Linked DNA regions of Geminicoccus roseus DSM 18922. The protein of the gene in region 1 interacts with the protein of each later gene in a pairwise test. Links are inferred from orthologs where the notes say so. Each region holds a gene or a part of one and is shown in the gene's direction. Other genes may lie near its edges.

Region 1 (15,507 bases):
CATTCGGCTGTGGAGGCGGCCCCCGCCGGCAACCCGGTGCCGCAGTCGCCGCTGCGCTTCCAGCCCCAGGTCTCCCGCCCGATCACCCAGGCCTATCCGACCCTGCGCGCGGCCACCCCGCCGGCGCCGACCACCGCCCAGACCGTGGACGCCCATATCCGCGCCGTGGCCGAGCGCAGCGACCACCGCACCGACGGGGCTGCCGCGGACCGCAGCGAGGTCTATGCCCAGAGCGCGCCCGAGCCAGCAGCCGTCTACGAGCAGCAGCAGCCCGAGCGCGAGTACGAGCCGGCCGAGGCCGAGCACCTCGCCGACCGCCGGACGCGCCAGCTCTCGGGCCTGGGGCGGGCCGAGGATCGCCTGAGCAACCTGTTCAGCAAGATGAGCAAGGGGCTGGGCTTCGGCGGCGACGCTCCCCAGGCCGAACCGCGCAACGAATCGACCCACCTGCGCTGGGAGCAGGCCAGCTCCGGCAATACTGCAGGGAGCGATCCGGTCGCGGAAATTCCCGCTTTCCTGCGCCGTGACCGTTCAAGGACTTGAGCGGCGTTGCTCATGCATCGCAGTAAGGTGCGGCTGTAACAATCCGTAACCAACTGTGAGTGGCGGGTCCCCTCCTTCGTCCCTATCTCGAACCTGCCGGGTGATGGCCCGTCCCGACCCCTCCGCATCTGCGGCCATGGTTGGAACGGGCCATTTCATTGGTCCCGGGGACAACGGAGCGAAGGACGTGAACATCGTGGGTAGTCAGCGCAACGAGATCGGTACGCAGGACCTGGGCGTCCGCGAGAGCCGGTCGGCGCGGGCGCAGCGCACGATCGCGCACCGCATCGGCTGCGTCGGCATCGGCCTCCATGGCGGCCGCAAGGTTTCCCTGACCCTTCTGCCGGCTGCGGCCGACACGGGCGTGATGTTCGTGCGCACCGATCTTCCCGGCCGGCCGGTGATCCCGGCAGTCGCGGACCGGGTCGCGGACACCACCATGTGCACCGCGCTGGTCGGCGCCGACGATGCCAAGGTCGCGACCGTCGAGCATCTGATGGCCGCCTTCGCGTTGGCCGAGATCGACAACGTGACCGTCGAGCTGGACGGTCCGGAAGTCCCGATCATGGACGGCAGCGCCGCGCCGTTCCTGTTCCTCCTGGAATGCGCCGGCGTGCGCGAGCAGGACCGCCCGCTGCGCCGGATCGAGGTGATCAAGCCGGTGGTGGTGGAAGCCGCCGGCAAGATGGCCAGGCTGGATCCCGCCCCTTTCACCAGCTTCGCCGCCTCGATCGAGTTCGACCATCCGGCCGTGGGCGCCCAGTCCCTGGCGGTTCCGTTCGAGCCGGCACGCCTCGCGCGCGTGCTCGGCCCGGCACGGACCTTTGGCTTCGCCGCCGACATCGAGCAGCTCCGCGCCATGGGCCTTGCCCGTGGCGGCTCGCTCGACAACGCGGTCGTGGTCGGGCCCGAGGGCGTCCTCAATCCCGGCGGGCTGCGCTTCCCCGACGAGTTCGTCCGCCACAAGATGCTGGACGCGATCGGCGACACCTTCCTGGCGGGCGCGCCGATCATCGGCCGCTGGACCGGGCACCGGGCCGGCCATGCCCTCCACGTCAAGCTGGTGCGGGCCCTGCTCGCCGACCGCAGTGCTTGGCGCTATGTCGACGACGCCGACGAGGCGGTGGATCTCCGCTCCGGCCGCTCGTCCCGCGTGGCCGAGCCGGTCGCCGCCAGCGCCTGAGGGCCTTGCGCCCCTGGCGGCCTGCGACGTAGCGGCGCCCGCCGGCCACGATGCAGGCCTCGTGACGACGTGATAGACCGGATCCGGAAAGGCCGCCCGGCCAGGGCGGCCTCCGGATCAGGGAGCCAGTGTCCTGCGGCCATTGTTCGTCGACCGGCACTTCTATGAGCGCGACGCCGAGGGGCGGGGCCGCTACGTGACCCTCACGCGGGGGGCGCAGATCCGCCTGGCCCTGGTCGCCCTGCTGCTGGTCGTCGTCCCGCTGGGCCTGGCCGCCGGCCTGGTCTGGACCTCCTTCCGCCTTCCCGGCCTGCCCGGCACGCAGGCGGCCGCGATCGTTCGTCCCCAGGCGCCGCCGGTCGCCGAGCCGGCGAGGACGCCCCCCACCGACGAGACGGCCGCCCTGCGCGCGGCCCTCGACGAGAGCCGGCAGAAGCGCGCCGAGCTGGTCGCGGAACTGGAAAACCTGAAGCGGCAGCAGCAGGAGGCGCCGAGCGGCCCGACCCAGGCCGATCTCGACCGGCTCCAGGCGCTCCTGGACGAAGCGGTGAACCGTGCCGGGACCGCGGAGGCCCGCGCCGATGCCGCCGACGAGTTCGCCGCCGCCGCGGTGGAGGAGGCCGAGGCCGCGCGCCGCGAGGCTCTGTCCCGCGCGCCAATCGACGAGGCTTCCGTTCCCGACCGCATCCGGGCCCTGGAGCTGGAACTGGAGGCGGCGCGGGCCGAGAATCCTCCGCCGCCCGTCCTTGACATGGAGATGGCGCTCACGCCCGAGGAACAGATGAGCGCGGAGCGCTTCCGGGAGCTGGACGCCACCATCGCCGAGCTGGAGGCCGAGCGCGACATGCTGGAGCAGCGGATCGCCGAGCTCACCGACGAGAGCGACCAGGAGGATCCCCCGTCGCCCTCCGGATCCGACCCGGTTCCCGGCCCCGCCGCCAGCCTGGCGGACCGCGAGGGGTCTGACCCGGACGACGCGCATCCGGCCGTGCCTTGAGCGCCGATAATCCCGTTGATCATTCAGGAAGCCGCCATGCAGATCGCTGATCTGGACACGCCCATCGCCGTCATCGACTTGGACCGGGTCGAGGCCAATCTGAAGCGCTGGCAGGATTTCTGCGACGAGCATGGCTTTGCCAACCGCCCGCACATCAAGACCCACAAGCTCGCCGAGTTCGCCCGGCTGCAGGTGCAGCTTGGGGCCAAGGGCATCTCCTGCCAGAAGCTGGGCGAGGCCGAGGTCATGGCCGATGCCGGGATCGATGACATCCTGATCCCGTTCAACCTGGTGGGCGCGCCCAAGCTTGCCCGGGCGGTGGCGCTGGCCCGGCGGATCCGCTTGATCCTGGTGGCCGACCACGAGGAGGTGTCGGACCCGATCGGCCGCGCCTTCGCGGAAGCCGGCCTGGAGGTCGAGATGCTGGTGGAATGCGACACCGGGGCGAAGCGCAACGGCACCCAGTCGGTCGAGGACACCGTCCGCCTCGCCCGGCATATCGCCGCCACGCCCGGGCTGCGCTTTGCCGGCCTGCTGACCTATCCGCCGCCGGGCGGGCAGCCGAACGTGGTGGCTTTCTTCGGGGAAACGGTCGCCCGGCTGAAGGAGCACGGGATCGAGGCGCCGATCCTCTCCTCCGGGGGCAGCCCCGACATGTGGACCGCCAACGAGCAGGGGCCGGTGACCGAGCACCGGCCGGGCACCTACATCTATGGCGACCGGATGCAGATGCGGGCCGGCTGCATCGGCCTGGACGACTGCGCCCTGACCGTGCTGGCCACCGTGGTGTCCCGTCCCACCGCCGACCGCGCCATCCTGGATACCGGCTCCAAAGCCCTGACCGCCGACCTGCACGGGCTGAACGGCTATGGCCGCATCATGGAATATCCCGATGCGGTGATCGCCAACCTGTCCGAGGAACATGGCCATGTCGATCTGAGCGGCGTGGCCGGGCCGCGCCCGCGCATCGGTGACAAGGTCCGGATCCTGCCCAACCATGCCTGTCCGGTGAGCAATCTCTACGATCAGGTCGCCTTGTGCCGGAACGGTCAGGTCGAGCGGATCGTGGATGTGGACGCCCGCGGTAGATTGGCCTGAAATTTTCTGCGAATAGTGCGTGCCTCCGTAGGCGGGACCAGAGGAACGCATGGGTGTCGAGCGCGAGCTGAAGCTCGAGGGCAAGCCAGACGATCTGCGCAAGCTGCTCCGGGAGCCGGTGATTGCCACCGGCCTCAGGAGCCGTCCCAAGCGCAAGCGGCTCGTCACCACCTATTTCGACACGCCCGACGGCACCCTGCGCGACGAGTTCGGCATGAGCCTGCGGGTGCGCCGGGACGGCCGGCGCTGGCTCCAGACCGTGAAGCGCGAGCGCCGTGCCGACGGGGTCCTGTTCTCCCGCGACGAGTGGGAGATGCCCATCGCGGGCGAGACCCCCGATCCCACCCGGCTGACCGACCCGGCCCTGGCTGAGGTCGTGGCGATCCTGACCAGCCGGGAGGTGGTGCCGATCGTCCGCACCGAGATCCGGCGCGACCAGGTCGATCTCGACTGGGCGGACGAGCATGGCCGGGTCGCCGTGGTCAATCTCTCCCTGGACGACGGAAGGATCGAGGCCGGGGGCAACGGCATCGAGGTCGGCGAGCTGGAACTGGAACTGGTCGAGGGCGATCCGTCCTGCCTGTTCTCCTTGGCGCTGCGCTGCGCCGACATCGTCCCGATCCGGTTCGGCACGCTCGGCAAGTGGGAGCGCGGCTGCCGGCTGCTGGCCGGGGACTCGCCACAGCCGGAGAAGGCGGAGCGGCCCACCATATCGCCCGCCTGCAACATCGAGGAGGTGATGATCGCTTCGTTCGGCGCGGCGCTGCGCCAGTGGCTCGGCAACGAGGCCGCTGTCCAGGACGGCAGCGATCCCGAGGGCATCCACCAGATGCGGGTGGCCCTGCGGCGGCTGCGCTCCCTGCTGACCCTGTTCAAGGGCCTGATCCCGGACGCCCAGCGTTCCTCGCTCTCGGCCGAGCTGCGGATCGTCGTGCAGGGACTGGGGCCGGCGCGCGACCTGGACGTGTTCCAGAGCGAGCTGCTGCCGCCGGTGATCGAGGCCCGCCCGGGCGATCCCTCCTCGCTGGCGCTGCAGGCCGTGGCGGAAGCCGCCCGGAAGGCCGCCTACCAGGATGCCCAGGCGATGATCGCCGACCGCGCCTATGGCCGCACCCTCCTGCGCTTCTCCGCCTGGCTGGACATGCGGGCCTGGCGGATGGGCTCAGATGCGGTCGGTGTCGACCAGCTGGCCATGCCCTCGGTGGAGGCGGCCAGCGCCCTGCTGGACAAGGCCCTGCGCAAGGTGCTGCGGCGCGGCCGGGGCTTTGCCGACCTGTCGCCGCCGGAGCGCCACGAGGTCCGCATCGCCCTGAAGAAGCTGCGCTACGGCGCCGACGCGTTCTCCGGCCTGTTCGACCCCGAGGAAGTGAAGCCCTATGCCCGCCGGCTGTCGCGCCTGCAGGATCACATGGGTCGCTTCAACGACGCCGCCGTCACCGGCACCATCGTCGACCGGCTGATGGACGATGCCTCCCTTCCGTTGGCCAAGCGGCACGAGGCGGCGCGTGGCGGCGGGCTGGTGATCGGCTGGCATGCCCATGCCGCGGTGGCCGACGAGCCCGAACTCCTGGCTGCGTGGCGCGCCTTCAAGCACGCGAAGCCATTCTGGAGGAGCGAGGCGTGATCCGCATCCTGGTCGGCAACGGCAAGGGCGGGGTCGGCAAGTCGACCATCGCCACCAGCCTGGCCGCGGCCCTGGCGAACAGGGGGCGGCGCACCGTCCTGGCCGACGCGGACCGGCAGCGTTCCAGCCTGCGCTGGCTGGCCGCGCGCCCGGAGGGGCAGGCCGCCATCCAGGGGCTGGACTGGTCCAAGAAGCCGGGGCCGCTGCCGGACGGGATCGAGCGCCTGGTGGTGGACGCGCCCGCCAACATGGACGGCAGCGAGATCGAGGATCTCCTGGACGAATCCGACCGGGTCGTGGTGCCGGTCCAGCCCTCCTTGTTCGACCAGGCTGGCACTGAGCGGTTCCTGGCCAAGCTCGGCAAGCAGAAATCGGTGCGCAAGGGCAAGAAGGAGGTCGTGCTGGTTCTCAACCGGCTGCGCAGCCGTGCCCGCGCCACCGGACGGCTGGAAGCCTATGCCGCCGGCCTGCAGCTGCCTGTGGCGGCGCGGATCGTGGACCGCAGCATCTACGAGGAACTGGCCACCACCGGTTTGTCGGTGTTCGACCTTGCAGGCGCTCGGACCGCGGCGGCGCGGGCGGAATGGGCGGAACTCGTCGAACTCCTGGACCAGGACGCCTAGCCCGGCTGGCTGGCGGAATGGCGCTCCACCACCGCCCGCACCAGTCCGCCCAGGGCGACCCGCACCGCCGGGTCGCCGATCTGGGCGAAGGCCTGGTGGGGGTCGGGCGTCTCCGCTCCGCTCGAATGCGGCGGCCCGGCGGTGACCGGGTGGAAGTCGGTGATGCCGCACAGCCAGTGGATGTCGGTGCGCAGCCGCTCGGCCATCAGGACCAGGCGTGCGGCGCTGACCCGGTTGGCGCCACGCTCGAATTTCTGGATCTGCTGGTAGGACACGCCCACGATCCGGCCGACCTGCTCCTGGGTCAGGCCGAGCTCGATCCGCCGTCGCCGCAGCCGCTCCCCGATCTTGCGCTCGATCAGCCTCTCGCGATCCACCTCAGTCCTTCCCGCGGCGCCGGATCGCCGCGTCTGGCTAGGACTGCCGGGCTCGGCTAAGGTCCTGGCGCCACGGCTTGATCATAACCCTAGGTGGAACGGGCTACAAGGAATGCCGCTGATCGATCCCTGCGACCGCGCCCGCGGCACCTCGATTCGGCGCGCTTTGCGTGTCGGTGCGGTTGTGCTGCTTTTTTCGCTTTCCGCGTGTGGCGGTGGTGCTGACGAGGTCGTCCTGGAGCCGGAGAAGCCGGCCGAGCAGCTGTACAGCGAGGCACAGGAACTGCTGCAGAATGGCAGCTGGCAGCAGGCGGCGAACGCGTTCGAGGAGGTCGAGCGGCAGCACCCCTATTCCGAGCTTGCCAAGCGCGCCCAGGTCGAGGCCGCCTATGCCTTCTACGAGGGCGACTTTTACGACGAGTCGATTTCGGCCGCCGAGCGCTTCATTGACCTGCATCCGGGCGACGAGGCGACCCCATACGCCTATTATCTGATCGGGCTGTGCTATTACGAGCAGATCAGCGATGTCGGTCGCGACCAGGCGTCCACCGAGCAGGCGATGCAGGCCTTCGAGGAAATGGTCCGCCGCTACCCGCAGAGCGACTATGCCCGCGACGCCAACCTGAAGCTCGACCTGATCCGCGATCATCTGGCCGGCAAGGAAATGGAGATCGGCCGCTATTACGAGAACAAGCAGCAATATGTCGGCGCCATCAACCGCTTCCGCAGCGTGGTCGAGAACTACCAGACCACCTCGCACGTTCCCGAAGCGCTGTTCCGCCTGACCGAGAGCTATCTGGCGCTGGGCGTGCGCAGGGAAGCGCAGGCGGCCGCCGCGGTGCTTGGCTACAACTACCCGGGCTCTATCTGGTACGAGCGGTCCTACGCTCTGCTGGAGGGCCAGAACCTGCAGCCTGCGGAGGACAGCGGGTCATGGTTGTCGAACCTGTTCTGAACGCCCGGGACCGTTCATGCTGCACAGCCTGAACGTCCGTGACCTTCTGCTCCTGGACCGGCTCGACCTGGAGTTCGGCGAGGGGCTGAGCACGCTCACCGGCGAGACCGGGGCGGGCAAGTCGATCCTGCTGGGCTGCCTGGGCCTGGCCAGCGGGGCGCGCGCCGAGCGCGGCCAGGTGCGCATCGGCAGCAGCCAGGGCTCGGTCACCGCCATCTTCACCCTGCCGCCGGACCATCCGGCCCGGGCGATCCTGGCGGAGCAGGGCATCGCCTGCGCCGAGGAGATCAGCCTGCGCCGGGTCGTGTTCGCGGACGGCCGCTCGCGCGCCTTCATCGAGGACGAGCCGGTCGCGATCGGCACCCTGGAACGGGTCGGCCGCGACCTGGTCGAGGTGCACGGCCAGTTCGAGCAGCGCGGCCTGGCCGACCCCGCCCGCCACCGGGCGCTGCTCGACGCGTTCGGCGGCCACGAGGCCGAGGCCGAGGCGGTCCGCCGCACCTGGCAGGCCTGGCGCGACGTGAAGACCCGCCTGGACGAGCGCCGCCGCGCGCTGGAGCAGGCCGCGGCCGAGGAGGAGCGCCTGCGCGCCCATCTGGCCGAGCTGGAGAAGTTCGGGCCGGTGCCGAGGGAGGAGGAGGAACTGGCGGCCGAGCGCCAGCGCCTGCAGACCCGCGACCGGCAGATCGCCCTGTTCGACGAGGCCGCCAAGGGCCTGGCGGACGCCGCCGAGCGGCTGGCCGGGACCCAGCGCAAGCTGGACCGCTCTGGCATCGACGATCCGAGCCTTGAGCAGATCGTGGAAGGGCTGGAGCGCGCGTCGTCCGAGCTGGCCGATGTGGAGCGCGCCACCGCCGAGCGGCTGCGCGAGCTGGTGCATGCCGAGGGCCGGCTGGACGAGGTCGAGGAACGCCTGTTCGCGCTGCGGGCGCTGGCCCGCAAGCACCGGGTATCCGCCGACGAGCTGGAGGGCCTGCGCGAGGAGTTCATCGCGGAACTGGGCCGGATCGAGACCGGCGCTGCCGACGTCGTGCGGCTGGAAGCCGAGGCGACAATCCTGCACGAGCGGTTCCTGGCCGCGGTCCAGGCTTTGTCCGCCGCCCGCGCCCGCACCGCCGGGGCGATGAGCGAGGCCGTCGCGGCCGAGCTGGCGCCGCTCAAGCTGGAGCGCGCCACCCTGCGCGTCACCCTGACCCCGCTGGAGCCGGAGGCCTATGGGCCGGACGGCGCGGAGCGGGTCGCCTTCGAGGTCCGCACCAATCCCGGCCAGCCGTTCGGGCCGATCGGCAAGATCGCCTCGGGCGGTGAGCTTGCCCGCTTCATGCTGGCGCTGAAGGTGGTGCTGGCGCGTTTGCAGCCGGCCGGCACCCTGGTGTTCGACGAGATCGACGCCGGGACCGGGGGTGCCACCGCGGACGCGATCGGCGAACGCCTGGCGCGCCTGGCCCGCGAGCGCCAGGTCCTGGTGGTGACCCACGCGCCCCAGGTCGCGGCGCGCGCCCAGAGCCATCTCCGGGTGGTCAAGATCCAGGAGGACGACCGGACCCGGGTGGTGGTGGAGCCCCTGGAGGGCGAGGAACGCCGCGACGAGATCGCCCGGATGCTGGCCGGCGCCCAGGTGACCAGCGCCGCGCGGGCCGCGGCCGACAGTCTTATTCAGGATGCGGTATCGTAGATGACGGAACTCGCGGTCGATGCGCTGGACGAGGCCGCCGCGCGCGCGGAGCTGGAACGGCTGGCCCGGGCCATCGCCGAGGCCGACCGGCGCTATTACCAGGACGCGAGGCCCGACCTGACGGATGCGCAGTACGACGAGCTGCGCCGCCGCAACCAGGCGATCGAGCAGCGCTTCCCGGCGCTGGTACGGGCCGACAGCCCGAGCCACCGGGTCGGCGCGCCGCCGGTCACGGCGTTCGGCAAGGTGGTGCACACCGTGCCGATGCTCTCCCTGGACAACGCGATGACGCCCGAGGAGATCGACGAGTTCGTCGCCCGGGTCCGCCGCTTCCTCAAGCGTCCGGAAGGCGCGCTGGACGACTTTGTCTGCGAGCCGAAGATCGACGGCCTGTCCTGCTCGCTGCGCTACGAGGATGGCGTGCTGGTCCGCGCCGCCACCAGGGGCGACGGCACCACCGGCGAGGACGTGACCCGCAACGTGCGCACCATCGACGACGTGCCGGTCCGCCTGCATGGGCAGGCGCCCAAGGTGATCGAGGTGCGCGGCGAGGTCTACATGGAGCGCGCCGCCTTCGCCCGGCTCAACGAGGAGCAGGAGGAAGCCGGCGAATTGCCGTTCGCCAATCCGCGCAACGCCTCGGCTGGCTCGTTGCGCCAGCTGGACAGCCGGATCACGGCCAGGCGTCCCTTGCGCTTCTTCGCCTATGGCTGGGGCGAGGCCGATCCGCCGGTGGCGGGGCGCTACTCGGAGTTCCTGGAGCGGCTGCGCGGCTGGGGCCTGGTGGTCAACCCGCTGACCGCGATCTGCCGGACCGCCGAGGAGATGGTGGCGCACCAGGCGAAGATCGGCGCCGAGCGCCCAAACCTGCCCTACGAGATCGACGGCGTGGTCGACAAGATCGACGAGATCGCCCTGCAGGAGCGGCTGGGCTTCGTCGGCCGGGCGCCGCGCTGGGCGATCGCCCACAAGTTCCCGGCCGAGCAGGCCCGCACCAGGGTGCGCGACATCACCATCCAGGTCGGCCGCACCGGCGCGCTCACTCCGGTGGCCGAGCTGGAGCCGGTGAATGTCGGGGGCGTGACGGTGTCCCGGGCCACCCTGCACAACGAGGACTTCATCAAGGCCAAGGACATCCGGGCCGGCGACCAGGTCCTGATCCAGCGCGCCGGCGACGTGATCCCCCAGGTGGTGGAGGTGACCGATGCCGAACGCACCGGCCGCTCCGACCCCTATGTGTTTCCGCGCCTCTGCCCGATCTGCCAGAGCCATGTCGACCGGCTGGAGGGCGAGGTGGTCTGGCGCTGCACCGGGGGGCTGGTCTGTCCGGCCCAGGTCGCCGGCCGCCTGCAGCTGCTGGTCGGCCGCGACGCCTTCGACATCGAGGGGCTGGGCAAGAAGCAGGTCCCGCAGCTGATCGAGGCCGGCCTGCTCCACCAGCCGGCCGACCTGTTCGTGCTGCCGCGGAACCAGGAAAGCCTGGAGAAGCTCGGCCAGCTGGAAGGCTGGGGCAAGCGCAAGATCGACAATCTGGTGAAGTCGATCGAGGCGCGCCGCACCATCCCCTTGCACCGCTTCATCCTGGGCCTGGGCATCCGCTTCACCGGCGAGGTCAACGCCAAGCTGCTGGCCCGCGCCTATGGCAGCTTCTCCGCCTGGCGGGACGGGATGCTGAAGCTGGCGGCCGGCGATGCGGAGGAACTGGCCCGGCTGGACGATGTCGACCGGGTCGGCAATGCCCTGATCGGGGCGCTCGCCGCCTTCTTCGCCGAGCCGCACAACGTCAAGGCGGTCGACGACCTGGCAGCCCAGCTGACCATCGAGGATGCCGCAGCACCGGCCACCGCCACCACAAGCCCGCTCTCCGGCAAGGTGGTGATCTTCACCGGCACCCTGGAAACGCTCGGCCGGGCCGAGGCAAAGGCGCGCGCCGAGCGCTTCGGCGCCAAGGTGGGATCTTCCGTCTCGAAGAATACCGACTATCTGGTGGTAGGGGCCGATGCCGGCTCCAAGGCCGCCAAGGCGCAGGCCTTGGGCGTGCAGACGATCACCGAGCAGGAATTCCTGGAGCTGACCGACCGCCGATGACCCGTATCACCATGCTCGTCCTAGGCTACGGGTTCCTGTTCCTGGGCGTGCTCGGCCTGTTCCTGCCGATCCTGCAGGGCTTCCTGTTCATCTTCGTCGGCCTGATCGTGCTGTCCAAGCATGCCCCCTGGGCCAATCGCGCCCTGGAGCGCGTCCGGCAGAAATGGCCGACCATGGGCAACCTGATCGACAAGGCCGAATCCCTCGCCGAGGCCTGGATCGGCAAGGCTACCAACGGCGTCCGCCGCCTGCTCAACCGGGTTTCCTAGGCGTCGCCGCCGAGCCGCTCGACCAGGAAACCCATGACGGCCCGCACCGCCGGCAGCTGGCCGCGCCGGTGCGGCACCACGAGCGTGGTCGCAACTGCGCCGGCCGTCCATGCCGGCAGGAGCTGGACCAGCCCGCCACCGTCGAGACGCCGAAGGCAGATCGAGCGGGGCAGGCAGGCGATCCCCAGTCCGGCTGCGGCGGCCTCCAGCAGCAGGATGGATTCGTCCAGCACCAGGCGCGGCCGCGGCGCCACCTCCACCTCGGTCCCATCCGCACTGCGCAGCCGCCAGGCAGTCGCGGCCGGGCCGGTCAGCAGGCCGTCATGCGCCAGGAGATCCTGCGGTGAACCCGGCGCGCCCGCCCGCTCCAGATAGCTCCGTGCCGCCACCAGCAGCACCGGGTCGCTGCCGAGCCGGCGCTGCACCAGCGCCGAATCCGGCAGCGACGCGAAATGGTCGCGGATTGCCAAGTCGAAGCCTTCCTGGACCAGGTCGACGAACCGGTCGGTCGCGTGCACCTGCAGCAGCAGCCGGGGGTGGTTCTGCGCCAGTTCCGGCAGGAGAGCCGCCAGCCGGAACTGCGCGGTCGGCACCGAGGCGGTCAGCCGCACGGTGCCGCTCGGCTCGGCAAGGCGCCGGCGCACCACCGTCTCGGCGGCCTCGGCCTCTATCAGCGCGGCCCGGGCGTGCTCGTGGAATTCATGGCCGGCCTCGGTCAGCACGAAGCTGCGCGAGGTTCGCTGGATCAGCCGGGCGCCCAGCTCCTCCTCCAGTGCGGCGACCCGCTTGCTCAGGGTAGATTTTGGCACGTGCAGGCTGCGCGCCGCCGGTGCGAAGCCGCCATAGGCGACCACCTGGACGAAGCAGCGCAGATCGTTGAGGTTGCGCATCCGGCGTCCACGCCTGTGAACGATGTGTCTCCGCTACGCTGACTACCCGCCCAGCGTCCACGAAGCGAGACTGACGGAGCAGGGCAGCCGCGGGCTGCCCGTCAGCGCAGGCGAACCCGATCATGCAACCCATCCTCTTCTACGGCGTGCCGGAAGGCTGCTCGTTCGGCTCGATCGTGGCCCTGGAATGGCTGGGCATTCCCTACCGGCTGTGCCGCATCGCCATGCCCGAGGTCGTGCAGAGCGAGGCCTACCGGCGCATCAACCCGGTTGGAGAAACCCCGGCGCTGCTGACCGGAAGCGGTGCCGTCCTGACGGAGAGCATGGCGATCCTCAACCATCTGGGCAGCCAGGGCATCGCGCAGGGCTTGGCGTTCGCCCAGGGCAGCTCCGGCTTCGACCGGCTCAACGCCATGCTGGCCTTCCTGAACACCAGCTTCTTCAACGCCTTCAGCCCGCTCTGGCACACGCTGGAGCATCCTGGCGAGGGGAACGCGGCGCTGGTCGCCTATGGCCGCTCCCTGGTGGCGAAGGCCCATGCCGAGCTGGAGGCGATGCTGGACGGCAAGGACTGGCTGCTGGGCGACCGGCCCACGCTCGCGGACGCCTATTTCGCCGGCATCGCCCGCTGGACCGATGTGCACCCGGTGGTCGACCGGCGCACCTATCCCTGCCTCCAGCGCCTGTTCCAGCGGCTGCAGGACGACCCGGCCGTACGCTTTGCCTATGCCGTCGAGCACGAGCAGTCTGCCCGGTCGGCCGGTGGCTTCGTCGGCCATGTCGACCTGACGGACGTGCTGCGCCTGCCGCCGGCCTAAGGTTGCGTCAGAGCGGTGCGCAGGCCCGCTCCAGCCAGTTCTGCGTCGCTGGATCGACCAGCGGGCCGATCTCGGCCAGAACCCGGGTGTGGTAGCGGTCCAGCCACGCCCGCTCCGCTGCGGTGAGCAGGTCCGCCACGACCATGGCCCGGTCGATCGGGACCAGGGTCAGGGTCCCGAACCGCAGGAGCTTGCGCTCGCCGCCCGGGGGCGTCTCGGCCTGCTCCACCACCAGCAGGTTCTCGGTGCGGATCCCGTGGCTGCCGGCGACATACTGGCCGGGCTCGTTGGACAGGATCATGCCCGGCTGCAGCTTGACCAGGCTCTGGCCCTTGGCGATCCGGCAGGGGCCCTCGTGGACGCACAGGTAGCTGCCGACGCCGTGGCCGGTGCCATGGTCAAAGTCGAAGCCGTGCCGCCAGAGCGCCATCCGCGCCAGCGTGTCCAGCTGCGCGCCGCTGGTCCCTTCCGGGAAGACCGCTTCCGACAGCTCGATCATGCCCTTCAGCACCAGGGTAAACTGCACCCGGACGTGCTCTGGCACCTGGCCCAGGCCGATGGTCCGGGTCACGTCGGTGGTGCCGTCCAGGTACTGGCCGCCGCTGTCCACCAGGTAGACGCTGCCGGGATCCAGCTGGCGGTTGGTCTCGGGCGTGGTCCGGTAGTGCGGCTGCGCGGCGTTCGGCCCGTGCGCGCTGATCGTCTCGAAGCTCAGGCCCCGGAACAGTTCGTCCTCGGCCCGGATCGCGCGCAGCCTTGCCGCGGCCGCGACCTCGTCGACGCCGGCCGGCACCGCCTCTTCGGTCAGCCAGCACAGGAAGCGCGCCATCGCCGCGCCGTCGCGACGCTGGGCTGCGAAGGCGCCGGCGACCTCGGTGGCGTTCTTGGTCGCCCGCGCGAGCGGGATCGGGTCCTCGCCCTCGATCACCGTGCCGCCGGCCTGCTCGAACCGGTCGGCGAAGCCCACGGCCGAATAGGCCGGGTCGGCCAGGAGGCGCAAGCCGCGGGCACCCAGCTCGTCCAGCGCCGGCTCGAACGCCTCATAGGCCTCGAGCGCCACCCGGTTGCCGAACGCCACCCCGGCGAACTTGGCCTGGTCGGTGAACAGCCGGACATGGCCATCGCTGCCGAGCAGGGCGAAGCCCAGCGGCAGCGGATTGAACGGCACGTCGGCGCCGCGGACATTGAGGAGCCAGGCGATCGATTCGGGCGCGGTGATCAGGAGCTGGTCGGCGCCAGCCTTGGCCACCGCCGCCCCCATCCGCTCGCTCTTGGCGATGGCATCCTCGCCGGCATGAGCCAGCGGGTGCTCATGGGCAGGCTCCGCCGGGCGTGTCGGCCGGTCGGTCCAGATCGCGTCGATCGGGTTGACCTCCAGCGCCACCAGCGACGCCCCGGCGCCTGCCAGCTTCTTCTCCATGGCGGCCCGCTCGGGCTTGCGCACCAGCCTCGGATCGTAGCCGATCTTCATGCCGCTCCCGACATGCTCCGCCAGCCAGGTGGAGGGGGGCGTGACCGTGCTGTTGGCACGCTCGAACAGGGCGGGGTCCAGTTCGCGCTCGAGCTGCACGGTGTAGCGCCCGTCGCTCAGCACCGCCGCCTTGTCCGGCAGCACCAGCAGCACGCCGGCCGAGCCGGTGAACCCGGTTGCCCATGCCACCCGCTCGGCGTTGGGCGGCAGGTATTCCGAGCCATGCTCGTCGGTGCGCGGCATCCAGAACCCGTCGACGCCGACGCTTGCGAGTTGGGCGCGCAGGGCTGCCAGCCGTTCGGCGATGCTCATCGACATTTCCTGTCCGGGGATCGTAGTGCTGCCAGGATAGCGGCAGGAAGCGCGGCAGGGCCAGCCGGCAGCACGCTCACGAGAAGCGATGGCGCAGCTCGTAATGCGCCGAGCGCGCCTCGAACCGGGCCAGGATCGCCCTGGCCGCGGCCGGGACATAGGCGGCCTCGCCGCCCACGCCGGCGAAACGTTCCAACGCCGCCCGGTCGGCAAACCACATGATCGTCACGAACCCGGTCTCGCCGCCTTCCTCCCGGCGCAACAGGTCGATGTGTTCCAGCCCCTCCGGGCTGCGGCGGCGGATGCCCGGGAAGATCTCGTCTCGCAGCAATTCCTCGTAGCGCTCGGCCTGCTCCGGGCAGGTCCACCCATACCAGATGCGGGCGAACATGATCGTTCCTCCAGTGGCCTGGACCGCTTCATGCCACTGCCGGGCGGGGCATGTCCTTGCGAAGTCGGTCGCCGGCTGCGAGGCCTTTGGCAGATTCCTGCGTCCCCCCCCGTTCCTGGACAACGAACATGCCCAGACTGGACGAGATCGACCGCCGCATCCTTGCGGCCCTGCAGGCCGATGGCCGGATCAG
Region 2 (15,623 bases), 1.4 Mb from region 1 along the record:
GCCAGCTCCTCGCGGGACATGCCGATGCCGTTGTCGGCGATGGTAAGCAGGCCGTTCTTCGCGTCGGCCAGGATGGTGATCTCGAGATCGGGATCGGTGCCGAGCAGCTCCGGCCGGCTCAGGCTTTCGTACCGGAGCTTGTCGCAGGCATCCGAGGCGTTGGAGATCAGTTCCCGCAGGAAGATCTCGCGGTCCTTGTAGAGGGAGTTGATCACCAGATCGAGAACACGGCCGACATCGGCCTCGAACGGCTGCATCGTGTCGCTCATCGCCTTGCTGTTTCAGTCGGTTAGGGTGGGCCCGGCTGCCGAGCCATCTGGGGCGTCGCCCCCTGTTGTGCAAGGTTGGGGCGCGATCGGGCCGGGTGGAGGTTGCAGATCGGGCGCAGCGCCAGGGCCGGCCTTCCCCCGCCAGGGCCTCGCCCGGAGGTCTCAGCCGGAGCCGGCAAGCGGGACGGGCATCAGGCGCAGGCAGGGAACCGGCTCGACAAAGCCGCGCAAACGCACCGTGGCGAATTCGATGGTGATCGGCGCCACCAGCTCGCTGATGGTGGGATCGTCCGCCAGGGCTGCCGAGACCACCACCTCTCCCGGCCCCGCGATCGACTGCAGGCGCGCGGCAAGATTGGCGGTCGAGCCGAAATAGTCCAGGCGCTCGTTGAGCGTGACCGCGATCGAGGGGCCGGCATGGACGCCGATCTTCAGCGCCAGTGGGGGGACCCCGTCGGGGTTCAGCTCCAAGGTGCTCGCCTGGATCGCCACCGCGGCGCGTACCGCGTTCAGCGGATCGGCGAAGGCGGCCATGATCGCGTCGCCGATCGTCTTGACGATCGCCCCGTCATGCTCGCGCACGATCTGCTGCAGCCAGGCGAAGTGCTCCCGGACCCGGCGGAACGCCGCCGCCTCGCCGATCTTCTGGTAGAGCGCGGTCGATCCGGCCAGGTCGCTGAACAGGACGGCGACCCGCGCGATGCCGACCTCGTCGCCCGGACGCAGGACTTGGTCGGAGAACAGGTCCCGGAACGCCTGGGTGGCGGCGACCCGGTCGGCGGTGAGCGCGTCGCGCACCCAGTCGCGCTGCTCGATCACCGCCAGCAGTGGGCGTGCCGCCCGGTTGGACAAGGCGAGCTGGCCATCCGGGGAGGCGGGACCCAGCGCCACGGCGCCCTCGGCAAGCTCGATGGCCGGCAGCGGCCCGCCCTCATGGTCGAACAGGATCTCCGGGCCGGGTTCCAGCGTGCGGGCCCGGTAGGTGCCCGGCGGCAGCTCGACCTCGATCCTGCGGTCCTGCCCGGGCTGGAGAGTGATGTGCGCCATGATGTGGGGCGTGCTCATCGGGCCCAGCAGGCAGAACTCTCCGCCCACGAGCGTGCGCAGGCCGGCGGCCGGGCGGAAGGTCACCTCCACGTTGCGGCTGAAATCGCGGTCGTAGCGGATCGCGCAGGTGTCGCAGTGCGCCTCGGCCGCCAACTGGTCGAGCGAGGTCGCCTGGAGCTTGGCGGCGCGGCAGCGGGGGCAGAGCAGGTCCCAGGACAGGTCGAGCAGGCCGCGCCTGGCGCCGTCCAGGCAGGCGGTGACCGTGGCGCGCGGCTCCAGGCCCTGCTTGCGGGCGAGGGCCAGGGGACGGATCCGCCGCACGTCGTTCTCGCCTCCCTCCCGGACCAGGGCCGCCAGGGCGTCGACTACCTCGGCGGGATGGCCTGCGGCCAGCAGGTCCAGCCGGCGGCGCTCGATCTGGTCCAGGGCGCGCGGCTCGAGCGTGGGCGAAGGCAGGTCGAACGGATCGGCTGCCTCGTCGCGCACGAACCGGGCGACCCGCGCGCACATCTTGAGGGCATGGCGTCCCAGGCGCTCCAGGAAGCCGGTGGCGAGCAGCATCCGGCCGGCCATGCCGCGCGGCTCCGCCTCGTAGAGATAGCGCGCCCAGCAGCCGTCGCCGTCCTCTTCCAGGGTCAGGGTGACCCGGAACCGGGCGAGCGGGCCGTTGTCGATCAGCCGGTCATGCTCGAACCAGCGCTCCTTCACCCAGTTGGCGGGCAGGTCGGTCCAGGACAGGTTCAGAGGCCCGAGCCGGGCCTTGGCCCTAAAGATGCGGCTCCCGTCCGCGGCGGTGGCGTCGACCACCGGGTGGGCGGGCAGGCCGGACGCCTCGTTGAAGCGTGCCGTATCGGCCAGCGCCGTCCATACCTTGGCCCGGGGGCCGTCGAAGCGGAAAGCGAAAGGGTGGGCGATCGTCATCCGGCGGTCATTCCCCGATGCGCATTTGCTGTCGCGTCCTCTTGCAATCGGCCGCGGAGAGAGGAATCTTCCTGGTCATGAGCTCGATGCGCCAATCATCCTCGCGCATCCTGGCGGTCCTCGGGCCGACCAATACCGGAAAGACGCACTTCGCGATCGAGCGTCTTCTCGCGCACCGTTCCGGCATGATCGGTCTCCCTCTCCGGCTGCTGGCCCGTGAGATTTACGACCGTATCGTGAAACAGCGCGGTCCAGATGCAGTACAGCTGGTGACCGGCGAGGAGAAGATCGGCAGCGACAAAGCGCCGTACGTGGTCGCGACGGTCGAGGCCATGCCGCTGGACCGCCCGGTCGGCTGCCTTGCCGTGGACGAGATCCAGCTCTGCGCCGACTGGGAGCGCGGCCATGTCTTCACCGACCGCCTGCTCAATGCCCGCGGCCTGGACGAAACGATCTTCCTGGGTTCCGACACGATCAAGCCGCTGATCAAGCGCCTGATCCCCGACGCGGTGCTGATCGCCCGGCCGCGCATGTCGACCCTGATCCATGCCGGCGAGACCAAGCTGCACCGGCTGCCGCGCCGCTCGGCGATCGTCGCCTTCACGGCGGCCGACGTCTACGCGCTGGGCGAGGTGATCCGCCGCCAGCGCGGCGGGGCAGCGATCGTGATGGGCTCGCTCAGCCCGCGCACCCGCAACGCCCAGGTCGCGATGTACCAGGCGGGGGAGGTCGACTACCTGGTCGCCACCGACGCGATCGGTATGGGGCTGAACATGGACCTCACCCATGTCGGCTTCGCGGCCCTGCACAAGTTCGACGGGCGCGAGCGCCGCAAGCTCGCCGCCACCGAGGTCGGGCAGATCGCCGGGCGGGCAGGGCGCCACATGGCCGACGGCACGTTCGGCACCACCAACGGCGTGGGCGAACTGGACGAGCGGATCGTCGAGGCGGTGGAGACCCACAGCTTCCCGCCGCTCAAGGCGCTGCGCTGGCGCAATTCCGCGCTCGACTTCCGCTCCCTGCAGGGCCTGCTGCGTTCCCTGGACGCCGAACCGCCCGATCCCGCGATGCGGGGCGCCTTGTGGAAGGTGCGCGACGCGCTGGACGACCGCTCCCTGCACATGCTGTCGGCGCGCGACGAGATCCGCCACATCGCCGACCGGCCGGATCGGGTGAGGCTCCTGTGGAGCGTCTGTCAGACCCCGGACTTCTCCAAGATCCTGGCCGAGAGCCATCTCCATCTGCTCAGCACGATCTACCGCCACCTGACCGGGCCCGAAGGGGTCATCCCGGCGGACTGGGTGGCGCGGACCATCGACCATATCGACCGGATGGACGGCGACATCGAGACCCTGATGGGCCGGCTGTCGCACATCCGCACCTGGACCTACCTGTCGCATCGCCAGGAATGGTTCCGCGACGCGGCCCACTGGCAGGAGCGGGCGCGCGCCGTGGAGGACCGCCTGTCCGACGCGCTGCACGAGCGGCTGATGCAGCGCTTCGTCGACAAGCGCACCACCGCCCTGCTGCGCTCCCTGCGCGAGCATGACGACCTGCCGGCGACGGTGGATCCGGACGGCGCCCTGGCGGTGGACGGCCATCCGGTCGGGACCATCGAGGGCCTCGACTTCACGCCGCTGCCGGGCGAGGCGGATCTGGCGCGCAAGGCGTTGGGCGCCGCCGCGCGCCGGGCGCTGCGGCCGGCCCTGGAGAAGCGCGTCGGCCAGATGATCGAGGCGCCGGAGCCGGACATCCGCTTCGAGGCGGACGGGTCGGTGCGCTGGCAGGGTGCCCTGGTGGGCACGCTGGTGCCGGGCGGGGCGCCCTTGCGCCCGTCGGTGCGGCCCAAGCTCAGCCCGGAGCTGCGGGGCGACCTGCGCGACCGGGTGGCAGGGGAACTCGGCCACCGGCTGAGCCGCTGGCTCGCCCGCGGCGTCGGCAGGATCGAGCGTCTGAGGACCGCCAGCGACGATCCCGCGCTGAGCGGCGCGGTGCGCGGGGTCGCCTATGCGCTGGTGGAAGGGATGGGAGCGATCCGGATCGACCGGGTCGAGAGCGTCTCCGCCCCGCTCAGCGACGCGGACCGCAAGGCCCTGGCCCGGCTGGGCGTCCGGATGGGCGTCGAATGGCTGTTCCTGCCGGACCTGATGCGCCCGCGCGCGCGGGCGGTGATCGCCGTGCTGGCCAGGGTCTGGACGGGGCGGCCATGCCCCTTGCCGCCGGAGGGGGCCACCACCTGGCGCGACGTGCCGGACCTTTCCCAGGACACGCTGGCGGCCCTGGGCTTTGCCCGGTTCGGCGAGGTGGCGGTCCGGCTGGACGTGGCCGAGCGGCTGGCGGCGCAGCTGCGCGGCCGAGCCCGGCAGAGCCGGCTGTTCGACCTGCCGGGCGATCTCGCCGCGGAAGCTGGCCTGAAGCTCGACGAACTGGTCGCGGTGGCCGCGGGGCTGGGTTTCGCCTGCGTGATGGAGGGAGATGCGCGCAGGTTGGTGCGCATGCGCAAGCGGCGGCGGCCGGATCCGGTCGAACGCAAGCGCGCCGCCCGGGCGGGACGCAGCGATTCGCCGTTCGCGGTGCTGCGAACTCTGGTCGCGGGAAGCAGTTGAGGATCAGGAGAACCGGTGGGAGACCGGTGAAGAGGAGGCAACTTGCACGACGAAGCGCTGAGACTGGACATGTGGCTCTGGCATACGCGGTTCTGCAAGAGCCGCTCCGACGCCCAGAAGCTGGTGCAGAAGGGCCGGGTCCGCGTCGATGAACGCGTGGTCACCAAGTCCCACCTTCAAGTGCGCACCGGGATGGTGCTGACCCTGCCGCAGGGCCGGGACATCAAGGTGGTCCGGGTCCTGGCGATGCCCAAGCGCCGCGGGCCCTTCACCGAGGCGCGCGAACACTACCAGGAACTTCCGACCGGCTGATCGGCCGCCCGGCCCGGCCGGTCAGCCGGTCGGGCCGGAGCCGCAACCGGGAAGCGACCAGCCTGCCCGATCATCCGGCCGGCGCCTTGGGAGGACGGGCGCCGAAGATGGCGGAGCCGACCCGGACATGGGTGGCGCCAAAGCGGATCGCCGTCTCGTAGTCGGCGCTCATCCCGATCGAGAGCTTGCCGACGCCGTGTCGCTTGGCGAACTTGGCCAGGAGGGCGGCATGCGGGGCGATGTCGTCTCCCTCCGGCGGGATCGCCATCAGTCCCTCGATCGACAGGCCGAGCTCGTCGCGGCACAGGGCGAGGAACCGGTCGAGATCTCCTGGCAGGATGCCTGCCTTCTGCGGCTCCTCGCCGGTGTTCACCTGGACGTAGAGGCGCGGCAGGCTGCCCTGCTTCTCCCGTTCCTTGACCAGGGCGCGGGCCAGCTTGTCCCGGTCGAGCGTCTGGATCACGTCGAACAGCGCCACGGCCTCGCCGGCCTTGTTGGTCTGCAACGGCCCGATCAGGTGCAGCTCGATGCCCCCGAACCGCTCGCGCAGGGCCGGCCAGCGGCCCTTGGCCTCCTGCACGTAGTTCTCGCCGAACACCCGCTGCCCCGCCTGCAGCGCCGCCTCGATCCGCTCGGCCGGCTGGACCTTGCTGACCGCGACCAGGGTGACCTCCTCGGGATCGCGGCCGGCCGTGGTCGCCGCCTCCGCGATGCGGCTGCGGACGTCGGCCAGGGCAGCCTCGACGGCGGAGGTGGCGGACAGATCGTTGTTCATGGGTCTCCTCGGCCGGAGGCGGGCGGCACTCGGTTCCTCCAGGTGGCCGACATGTCGTGCCACGGCAAAAAACGCAATCCCGCCGCAGTCGTCGTGATGGTTTCTACCATTGCGCACAGGAACGTCATCGGCGGCTCGCGGTCTCCGGCAAGGCTGGCGTCCGCTGATGTGCTGGATCTGGCCACCCCTTGCGGGCTGGGCGACGGCACGCTCTGCCAATCCCTGCCGGGCAACCTCATCTCGACCGAGCGGCGATGACCAGCCCGATGCACAGCATAGGACTTGCAATGCGTATCCAGTGGATCTTCTGCGTGGCCCCCCTAGCCCTTGCTTCCGCGGCGGGATCTGCCAGCGCAGCGGAGATCAGCCCGGGCGGTGACCTCGACATTAAGCTCAAGGGATCGCTGCGTTCCGGCTTCGTGTTCGGCGGTGACGAGGTCCTGTCCGGGTCGGATCCGGGCTACGGCTTCAGCACCGACCACCGCTTCGAGATCCTGGTCAGCGGCAAGGACGACGCCAGCCAGACCGAATATGGCGGGCGCTTCCGCCTGCGTCTCGACAATGGCCGGACCAACCTGGTCGACCGCAGCTACCTCTACCTGCGCGGCAGCTATGGCGAGGTACAGTTCGGCAACCAGAAGGGTGTCACCGACGACGATCTTCCCTTCGTGATCGGCTCGTTCAGCATCGCCGCCGGCACCGGCGGCATGGACGGAGACCAGCCCGGCCAGATCGTCCGCTACGAACTCGCCCCTTCCGGACAGGCCACCAAGATCAACTACCTGACGCCGACCTTCGGCGGGCTGCAGGCCGGCCTGTCGTTCACCCCCGATACCGGCGCGAACGGCCTGATATCGTCGATCGACGATTCGGACGGCGACACCAAGAACATGCTCGAAGGTGGCGTGCGCTATGACGGAACCACCGGTCCGCTCGGCTTCGGCGTGGCGGTGGTCGCCACCGCTGGAAAGAACGAAACGAGCGGAAACGACGTGAATGGCATATCCGCCGGTTTCCTGCTGGAATACTCGGACTGGGGAATGGCTGGCTCGTACGGTACTGGTGATGAAGATGGAGAAAATCTAGACTACTGGAACGTCGGGATTGGCTGGAAGCATGGTCCTCTTTCGCTAAGCACGGAATATGGAGCATCATCCGAAGGCAATGTCGATCCGGACATTGTGATATTCTCCACAACAATTAAGCTGATGCCCGGTGTGTCTTTTCGGAATGATGTTGAATACGCAGATCCCGATACATCAGGCGACTACATTGCTGGCCTTTTGCAAATGCGGATCGACTTCTAGGCGGGTCTGGGCGCGGGACAGGCATGTTGCACTAATGTCGCACGGTCGACGCTACCCCGGGACGAGGCTCCGAAACGAGTTGAGGCGTGCAGTCGCGGTGGGCAACTACTCCCTCGGCGACTGGGCCGTGCAGGTCGTCCGGTTAATCGGATAGGACCTTGGTCGGGACCTCCGGTCCGGTTCAAAAGGTCGCGCTAGTTCGAGAAGGAAGGATAGATATGAGGATCAAGACCCTCCTGTTGGCCGGCGTGGCCTCAGGCGTTGTCGCGGCTTCGGGTGCCGCCAACGCGGCCGAGGTGATGCCGGGTGGCGCGCTCGACATCACCCTGTCGGGTCAGTTCCGGTCTGGCGTGGTGTTCGGCGAGAACGACTCCCTCAGCGGCAACGATCCCGGCTACGGGATGTACTCGAACAACCGTCTGTTCGTGGACGTCCGCGGCAAGGACGACGGCAGCCTGATGGAGTACGGCGGACGCTTCCGTCTGCGTCTCGACAACGGCCGTAGCCAGTTCGTCGACCGCGGCTGGCTGTTCATCCGCGGCGGCTGGGGTGAAGTCCGTGTGGGTAACGAGGTCGGCCCGGCCGATAACTCGAAGGTCATCTCCAGCACGATCGCTGCCGGTACCGGCGGTGTCGACGGCGACTTCAACCCCGCCTTCGACAACCCGATCTACACCTATGTCGTTCCGCTGAGCGGCGCGGCGACCAAGGTGGTGTACTACACCCCCGAGATCGCCGGCTTCCAGGCTGGCGTGTCGTTCGCTCCGGACGATGATGCCGGCGGCCTGATCAGCCAGAACGACGACTCCGACGGCGGTGGTCGTCAGCACGTCGAAGGTGCGGTCACCTATAAGGGTGCCTTCTCCGGCGTCGACATCCTGGCCTCGGTCACCGGTGCGACCGCCAAGGTCGGTCCGGACAACGAGGACACCAACGGTCTGGCCGGTGGTGTGTCGGTCGGCTTCGGCGGCTTCAACGTCGCTGGTTCGTACGGCTACCGCGGTGGCGACACCCCGGATGTCGACTTCTGGAACGTCGGCGTCGGTGGCGCCTTCGGTCCGGCGCAGCTGAGCCTCGAGTACTCGACCGCCAGCGGCGACGCGACCGTGGGTGGCGTCACCAACGACACCGACCCGACCGCCATCGTCGCTTCCGCGACCATGGGCATCATGCCGGGCGTCTCGCTGCTGGCCGACATCGGCCTGTACGACACCGACCTGCCGGGCGCCGACGAGAACTTCGCCGGCCTGGTGGCGATCGACATCCAGTTCTGATCCAGGCCCTTCGGGGCCGGTCATCTGGGAATGCTGCGGCGGGGTACCACCCCGCCGCAGTTTTTTTGTTTCTTCCTCGCACTGTGGCCAGCCCCCTGGCAAAGTGACCGAGACGGCGAAATCTTATCATGGCCAGCCAGGGTGGCTGGGTCATCGGAGTGTCTGGAATGTGGCGGCTGCTGGTTGCCGGCATGGTTGTGCTGATCGGGACGACGCAGCTTGCTTCTGCGGCGGACCTGGTGCCCGGCGGCTATGTGGGCGGTGCCGGTGATGCGGGCGTGGAGGGCGATCGTCCGGCCACGATGAGCTTCGGTTTCACCCCGCGCGGCAGTTCCACCGATCGGCTCCGCTTCGATCTCTCGGCAGCTCCTCTGGAGGTTGCCGTGCAGCCGCGCACGGGCGCGGCCCCTTCCAGGGCCATGTCGGAAGATTTCGTGCTGGGCGGCGCGCTGGTCTGGAACGACTGGACCTTCAACAGCAGCGTGCTCCGCCTGAACGATGGCGGCTTCCACACCGAGATGGTGGGAGCAGGCATCGGCTACGGTGCGGTTACCGCGCGCCTGGCGCTTGCCGAGACCGAGACTCCGGTCGGCGATACCCGGTCCACGATGCTGCTGAGCACCGACCTGGCCGCGTGGTCCTGGCTGACGCTGGAAGGCGATCTGGCGCTCACCGGCGGCTCCGACAGCCAGCCCCAGGGCGACGCCGCTGGCCGGCTGGGCATCCGCCTGAGCTTCTGAGCCGGCGGGCGCTGGCAGATCGCGCCCGGAACATTGCCTGTACTGGCGATTCCCCGGCACCGTGCTATGGTCGCCCCGGGGAGAGGGGACCTCAGAGCGCCCCTCGGATCATCGCGGACTCGGGCTCGCAACGTGCGCAAATCATCGACGACCTTGCTTCTCCTGGCTGTGCTGGCCGGATGCACCGATGCGACTCCGGCCAAGCCGCCATCCGAGGCCGGCCCGTGGGAGCCCGATGAGGCGCGTCGGCGCGAGGACACCGGCACGATCTTCGGCGGCGACGGCCTGACCCTGTACGGCTCCCGTTCCCGCGAAGCGAAGGCGCGCCAGGAGGATGCCGGCGGCATCGGGGTGAACAACTATCTGTGGCGCGCCTCGCTCGACACGATCGACTTCATGCCCGTCGCCAGCGCCGATCCGTTCGGCGGCCTGATCACCACCGACTGGTACCAGCCGGCCGAGGCGCCCAGCGAGCGGTTCAAGCTGCAGGTGCTGATCCGCGACAAGACCCTCCGCGCCGACGGCGTGAAGGTCTCGGTCTGGCGCCAGGCCCGCTCCGAGGGTGGCGAATGGCTCGATGCGGCCGTGGACCCCCAGACGGCGACCGCCCTCGAGGACCGCATCCTTACCCGTGCCCGTCAGCTCCGGATCGCCGCCAACAGCGAGTAGTCGCGCCGGACCTCTCGTTTCTCCCGCTTCCTTCGACCGGATAAGCTTCCGCCATGTCGCGATACTCGTTGCGTGCCGCCGAACAGAAATGGCAGCAGGTCTGGGAAGACCGCCGCCTGTTCGAGGCGCGCGTCGACAAGACCAAGCCCAAGTTCTTCGCCATGGAGATGTTTCCCTATCCCTCGGGGCGCATCCATATGGGCCATGTCCGCAACTACACGCTGGGCGACCTGGTGGCGCGCTACAAGCGCGCGCAGGGGTTCAACGTCCTGCATCCCATGGGTTGGGACGCGTTCGGCCTGCCGGCGGAAGGGGCGGCGATCAAGCGCGGCATCCATCCGGCCAAGTGGACCTACGACAACATCGCCGAGATGCGCGCCCAGCTGAAGACCATGGGCCTGTCGCTCGACTGGTCGCGCGAGATCGCCACCTGCTCGCCGGACTACTACAAGCACGAGCAGGCGATGTTCCTCGACTTCCTCGAGGCCGGCCTGGTCTACCGCAAGGAGAGCTGGGTCAACTGGGACCCGGTCGACCACACCGTGCTCGCCAACGAGCAGGTCATCGATGGCAAAGGCTGGCGCTCCGGCGCCCCGGTCGAGCGGCGCAAGCTGAACCAGTGGTTCTTCAAGATCACCGACTACGCCCAGGACCTGCTGGACAGCCTGGAGAAGCTGGACCGCTGGCCGGACAAGGTCCGGCTGATGCAGCAGAACTGGATCGGCCGCTCCGAGGGCGCCAGGGTCCGCTTCAGCATCGAGGGGCGGGACGAGCCTCTGGTGGTCTACACCACCAGGCCCGACACCCTGTTCGGCGCCTCGTTCCTGGCGATCGCCCCGGATCACCCGCTGACCGAGGAAATTGCACAAACGAACCCGAGCCTGAAGGCGTTCGCCGAGGAGTGCAAGCTGCTCGGGACGTCCGAAGAGGCGCTGGAGAAGGCCGAGAAGAAGGGCTTCGACACCGGCCTGAAGGCCCGGCACCCGTTCCTGCCGGACGTGCTGCTGCCGGTCTATGTCGCGAACTTCGTGCTGATGGACTACGGCACCGGGGCGATCTTCGGCTGCCCGGCCCATGACCAGCGCGACCTGGAGTTCGCCCGCAAGTACGGCCGGCCGGTCCTGCCGGTGGTTCTGCCCGAGGGGGCCGACCCTGCCAGCTTCACCATCGGCGACGAGGCCTACACCGACGACGGACGGCTGTTCCATTCCGGATTCCTGGACGGCCTGGACGTGCCGACTGCCAAGAAGACGGTGATCGACCGGCTGGAGGAGATGGAAGTCGGCGAGCGCCAGGTCCAGTTCCGCCTGCGCGACTGGGGCCTGTCCCGGCAGCGCTACTGGGGCTGCCCGATCCCGGTGCTCTATGCCGAGGACGGCACGGTGGTGCCGGTGCCGCGCGATCAGCTGCCGGTGACCCTGCCCGAGGACGTCGACTTCTCCAGGCCCGGCAATCCGCTCGACCTGCACCCGACCTGGAAGCACACGGCCCTGCCGGACGGCCGGCCTGCCACCCGCGAAACCGACACGATGGACACCTTCGTCGAATCGTCCTGGTATTTCGCACGCTACTGCTCGCCCCACTACGACGACGGCCCCTGCCGCAAGGAGGAGGTCGATTACTGGCTGCCGGTCGACCAGTATATCGGCGGCGTCGAGCATGCCGTGCTGCACCTGCTCTATTCGCGCTTCTATGCCCGCGCGATGAAGAAGGTCGGCTATCTCTCGGTGGAGGAGCCGTTCCAGGGCCTGTTCACCCAGGGCATGATCAACCACCAGACCTTCCAGGACGAGAACGGCGCCTGGCTGGAGCCGGGCAAGGTCCGGAAGAACGAGGCCGGGGACTGGGTGACGGTCGATGGCGAGCGGCCGGTCAAGGCCGGCCGGGTCGAGAAGATGAGCAAGTCCAAGCTCAACACCATCGACCCCACCGACATCATCCAGGCCTATGGCGCCGACACCGCCCGGCTGTTCATGCTGTCCGACAGCCCGCCGGACCGCGACCTGGAATGGACCGACGGCGGCATCGACGGGGCGTGGCGCTACCTGAACCGCCTGTGGCGGCTGGTCGAGGAGACCCGGGAGCGGCTGGGCGAGGCCGGAGCGGATCCGTCCGCCGCCGCCGGCGCGGACCTGGAGCTGCGCCGGGCCGTGCACGCGACGATCGACGGGGTCACCCAGTCGATCGAGCGTTTCCACTTTAACAAGGCGGTCGCCCTGCTGCGCGAGCTGCACAACACGATCGAAAGCCACATCAAGCGCGGCGATCCCGCCCCGGCGGTGCTGCGTGAGGCGATCGAGACCCTGGTGCGCCTGCTCAATCCGATGATCCCGCACGTGACCGAGGAGGCCTGGGAAGCGCTGGGCCATGCCACGCTCCTGGCGGAGACGCCCTGGCCGGCGCCGGACATGTCGCTGGCCGGCAGCGACGAGATCACCTTGCCGATCCAGGTCAACGGCAGGCGGCGCGGCGAGATTCGCGTGGCCAAGGGCGCCGATCGTGCCGTGGTCGAAGCGGCGGCGCTGGCCGAGCCCGGCACGATCCGGGCCATGGAGGGCCGGCCCTTGAAGAAGATCGTGGTGGTGCCCGACAAGATCGTGAACGTGGTGGTGTGATGGCGGGTCCGATCCTCCGGCGGCGCGTCCTGCTGGCCTTGCCCCCCGTCCTGGCCTTGGCGGGATGCGGGTTCCAGCCGCTCTATGGTGATGCCGCGGGAGGGGAGGACGTCCTGGCGGACACGGCGGCGGTGGAGGTGACCGTGCCGCACGGCCGGCTTGGCCAGTGGCTCAAGGCGGCGCTGGCCGACGACCTCAATCCTTCCATGCTGTCGGTGCCGACCGAGTACGACCTGCTGATCTCGCTCGGCCGGACCACCAAGGCGCTGGCGATCCAGCTCGACACCACCATCACCCGCTATGACCTGATCCTTGATGCGGTGTTCAGCCTGAACCGGCGCAGCGACGGCGCCCCCGTCTATCGCAACCGGGTCCGCCGCATCGCCAGCTACAATGTGAGCCAGGAGCCCTACTCGACCCAGGTCGCCGAGGAGGATGCCGAGCGGCGTGCCGCGGTCGAGGCCTCACGCCAGATCGCGACCCTGATCGCGGTCTTCTTCCGCGAGCAGAAGGTGGGTCCGGCCGAGACGGTTTCGTGATCGTCCAGGCCAAGCGCATTGACGCGTTCCTGGCCAAGCCCGATGCGGGGATCTCGACCTTCCTCGTCTATGGCCCCGACCGCGGCGTGGTCGTGCAGCGGATCGAGGCGCTGCTGGAGCGGCTGGTCGGCGATCCGAAGGACCCGTTCAAGGTCGGCGACCTGGCGGCCGAGCAGATCGCGGCCGATCCCCGCCTTCTTGTCGAGGAGGCGCAGAGCATGTCGCTCCTGGGCGGCCGGCGCGCCGTGCGGGTGCGGGATGCCGACGACCGGCTCAAGGTCGCCCTGCGCGACCTTCTCAAGCTGCCGTCCCAGGAAAGCTTCATCCTTCTGGAAGGTGGCGACCTGCCGGGCTCGTCGGACCTGCGCAAGGCGATCGAGAAGGCGCCGGGCGCCGCCGCCCTGCCGTGCTATCGCGACGAGGGAAAGGGCCTGGACGACGTGCTGCGCCAGGAACTGCACCGGCACGGCCTGCAGGCCGACCGGGATGCGATGCAGGCCCTGGCTGCGTCGCTCGGCGCCGATCGCGCCGTCACCATGGCCGAGATCGAGAAGCTGGCCCTCTATGTCGGCGGCGCTTCCGGCGGCAAGGTGACGGTCCAGGACGTCCGCGCGGTGATCGCCGATTCCGGAACGCTGACCCTGGACGACCTGATCCTGGATGTGCTGACGGGTGACGCCGCCTCGCTTTCGGGCGGCCTGGAGCGGCTCCTGGCCGAGGGCGGCAACGAGATCCAGATCGTGAACCGGCTGATCGCGGCATTCGGGCGTCTGATCCGGATGCGCGCGCAGCTGGATGCCGGGACTCCCGCCGACCAGGTAGTGGCCAGCCTGTTCTGGAAGATCCGCGACCCCTGGAAGCGCGCCCTCGGCCGCTGGCCGGCCCGCGCGGCCCAGCGCGGCATGCGGGAATTGCTGGAGCTCGACCTGCGCCTGAAGAGCGAGGGAGGCCCGCCCCGGCGCGAACTGGTGGAGCGGGTCCTGTTCGTGCTGTGCGACCCGAGGCTGCGCGGCGTTTCCGGTCCGTGAGAAGCCGCGCGAATCGCCCTGACTGGTCTTTCCCGATCCAGGGGCGATTTCTATGGTCATGAAAAGGCATTAGCATCGGCAACGTCCGGTCGGGGGAACGCTCGTTGCTCAGCTACGTGATCCGTCGGTTTTTCACGATGATCCCGACATTGATCGCGATCAGCGTCGTCGTGTTCGTCATCATTCAGCTGCCGCCGGGCGACTATCTCACCAGCCAGATGGCCGAGATGCAGTCGCAGGGCGAGAACATGCCCCAGGCGCAGCTGGAATATCTGCGGGCCCAGTACGGCTTGGACCGACCGCTCTGGGAGCAGTACCTGTACTGGGTGGTAGGCCTCCTGCAAGGCGATCTCGGTTGGTCGTTCGAGTACAACCTGCCGGTCGCAGACGTGATCGGCGACCGTGTGCTCCTGACCTTCCTGGTCAGTTTCGCGACGATCATCTTCACCTGGATCATCGCCTTTCCGATCGGGATTTACTCGGCGACCCATAAATATTCCTGGGGCGACCACAGCCTGACCCTGCTGGGCTTCCTGGGCCTGGCGACGCCGAATTTCCTGCTGGCCCTCCTGATGCTCTATTTCGCCAACGTCTGGTTCGGCACCTCGATCGGGGGCCTGGTCGACCCGCGCTACCTCGACCAGCCGATGTCCTGGGGCAAGTTCCTCTCGGTGCTGGAGCATCTGTGGATCCCGGTGCTGATCATCGGCACGTCCGGCACGGCAGCCATGATCCGTCGGCTGCGCGCCAATCTTCTGGACGAACTCAAGAAGCCCTACGTCACCACCGCGCACGCCAAGGGGCTGCCGTCCCGAAGGGTGCTCATCAAATACCCCCTGCGGGTGTCGCTGATCCCGTTCGTGGCCGATATCGGCAATCTTCTCCCCGAGTTCATCAGTGGCGCTGCCCTGGTGTCGGTGGTGCTTTCCCTGCCGACCACCGGCCCGATGCTGGTCAGGGCCCTGCAGACCCAGGACATGTACCTGGCGGGCTCCTTTCTCATGCTGGAAGCGACCCTGGTCGTGATCGGCACGCTGGTCTCCGACATCCTGCTGGGCTTCCTCGACCCCAGGATCCGACTGGGCGCCGGGGCCGAACGATGAGCGAGCGCCGCCATCCCCTGTCCGAGCGCTGGGTCGATCGGGCGCCGTTCGACCCCTACCAGGAGGATCCGGTCGATCCCGAGCGGGAACGCTGGGCAAAGGCCTCGCAGTGGCAGTTGCTCTGGTGGCGCTTCAAGCGCCACAAGCTGGCCGTGGTTTCGATGTGGTTCCTGGCGTTCATGTACGCCACGATCTTCGTCACCGAGTTCCTGGCGCCGCACGGCCGCGATGCACGCAACGCCTTCGCCATCAACAGCCCGCCTCAGATGGTGCACCTGTTCCACGAAGGCGAACTGGTCGGGCCGTTCGTCTATGGCTGGAAGCAGACCCTGGACATGGAGACGCTCAAGCGGATCTATGTTCCCGACACCAGCAAGGTCCAGAAGCTGCGGTTCTTCTGCTCGGGCGATCCCTATCA

Evidence for each region.
Region 2: the proteins of ligA (region 1) and leuS interact in binary tests that used the Escherichia coli proteins (3 or more experiments, as listed by UniProt). The link is inferred for Geminicoccus roseus DSM 18922 from one-to-one orthologs.

The regions. Positions count from the first base shown.
Region 1 is NZ_KE386572.1:2,062,931-2,078,437, forward strand. Bases 8,620-11,619 are described here. They hold ligA (NAD-dependent DNA ligase LigA), read left to right. Parts: upstream 8,620-9,075; coding sequence 9,076-11,163; downstream 11,164-11,619. Other genes in these bases: recN (DNA repair protein RecN), read left to right, coding at 8,620-9,075; GEMRO_RS0110790 (PGPGW domain-containing protein), read left to right, coding at 11,160-11,432; GEMRO_RS0110795 (LysR substrate-binding domain-containing protein), read right to left, coding at 11,429-11,619. Also shown: cell division protein FtsZ, read left to right, coding at 1-543; lpxC (UDP-3-O-acyl-N-acetylglucosamine deacetylase), read left to right, coding at 731-1,726; GEMRO_RS0110750 (hypothetical protein), read left to right, coding at 1,869-2,723; GEMRO_RS0110755 (D-TA family PLP-dependent enzyme), read left to right, coding at 2,760-3,821; GEMRO_RS0110760 (CYTH and CHAD domain-containing protein), read left to right, coding at 3,871-5,445; GEMRO_RS0110765 (ParA family protein), read left to right, coding at 5,442-6,068; GEMRO_RS0110770 (helix-turn-helix domain-containing protein), read right to left, coding at 6,065-6,445; GEMRO_RS0110775 (outer membrane protein assembly factor BamD), read left to right, coding at 6,558-7,400; more of recN, read left to right, coding at 7,417-8,619; more of GEMRO_RS0110795, read right to left, coding at 11,620-12,322; GEMRO_RS0110800 (glutathione S-transferase family protein), read left to right, coding at 12,445-13,140; GEMRO_RS0110805 (aminopeptidase P family protein), read right to left, coding at 13,148-14,923; GEMRO_RS0110810 (hypothetical protein), read right to left, coding at 15,000-15,314; GEMRO_RS29030 (Lrp/AsnC family transcriptional regulator), read left to right, coding at 15,443-15,507. UniProt on the Escherichia coli protein: DNA ligase that catalyzes the formation of phosphodiester linkages between 5'-phosphoryl and 3'-hydroxyl groups in double-stranded DNA using NAD as a coenzyme and as the energy source for the reaction.
Region 2 is NZ_KE386572.1:660,011-675,633, reverse strand. What follows is about bases 9,639-12,754. They hold leuS (leucine--tRNA ligase), read left to right. Parts: upstream 9,639-9,973; coding sequence 9,974-12,535; downstream 12,536-12,754. Other genes in these bases: lptE (LPS assembly lipoprotein LptE), read left to right, coding at 12,535-12,754; GEMRO_RS0104510 (DUF3576 domain-containing protein), read left to right, coding at 9,639-9,920. In the rest of the region: molecular chaperone HtpG, read right to left, coding at 1-269; GEMRO_RS27560 (adenylate/guanylate cyclase domain-containing protein), read right to left, coding at 432-2,237; GEMRO_RS0104540 (helicase-related protein), read left to right, coding at 2,315-4,843; GEMRO_RS0104535 (RNA-binding S4 domain-containing protein), read left to right, coding at 4,886-5,155; GEMRO_RS0104530 (YggS family pyridoxal phosphate-dependent enzyme), read right to left, coding at 5,226-5,930; GEMRO_RS34015 (hypothetical protein), read left to right, coding at 5,973-6,188; GEMRO_RS0104525 (porin), read left to right, coding at 6,185-7,237; GEMRO_RS0104520 (porin), read left to right, coding at 7,456-8,511; GEMRO_RS0104515 (hypothetical protein), read left to right, coding at 8,679-9,251; more of GEMRO_RS0104510, read left to right, coding at 9,405-9,638; more of lptE, read left to right, coding at 12,755-13,074; holA (DNA polymerase III subunit delta), read left to right, coding at 13,071-14,102; GEMRO_RS0104490 (ABC transporter permease), read left to right, coding at 14,207-15,205; GEMRO_RS0104485 (ABC transporter permease), read left to right, coding at 15,202-15,623.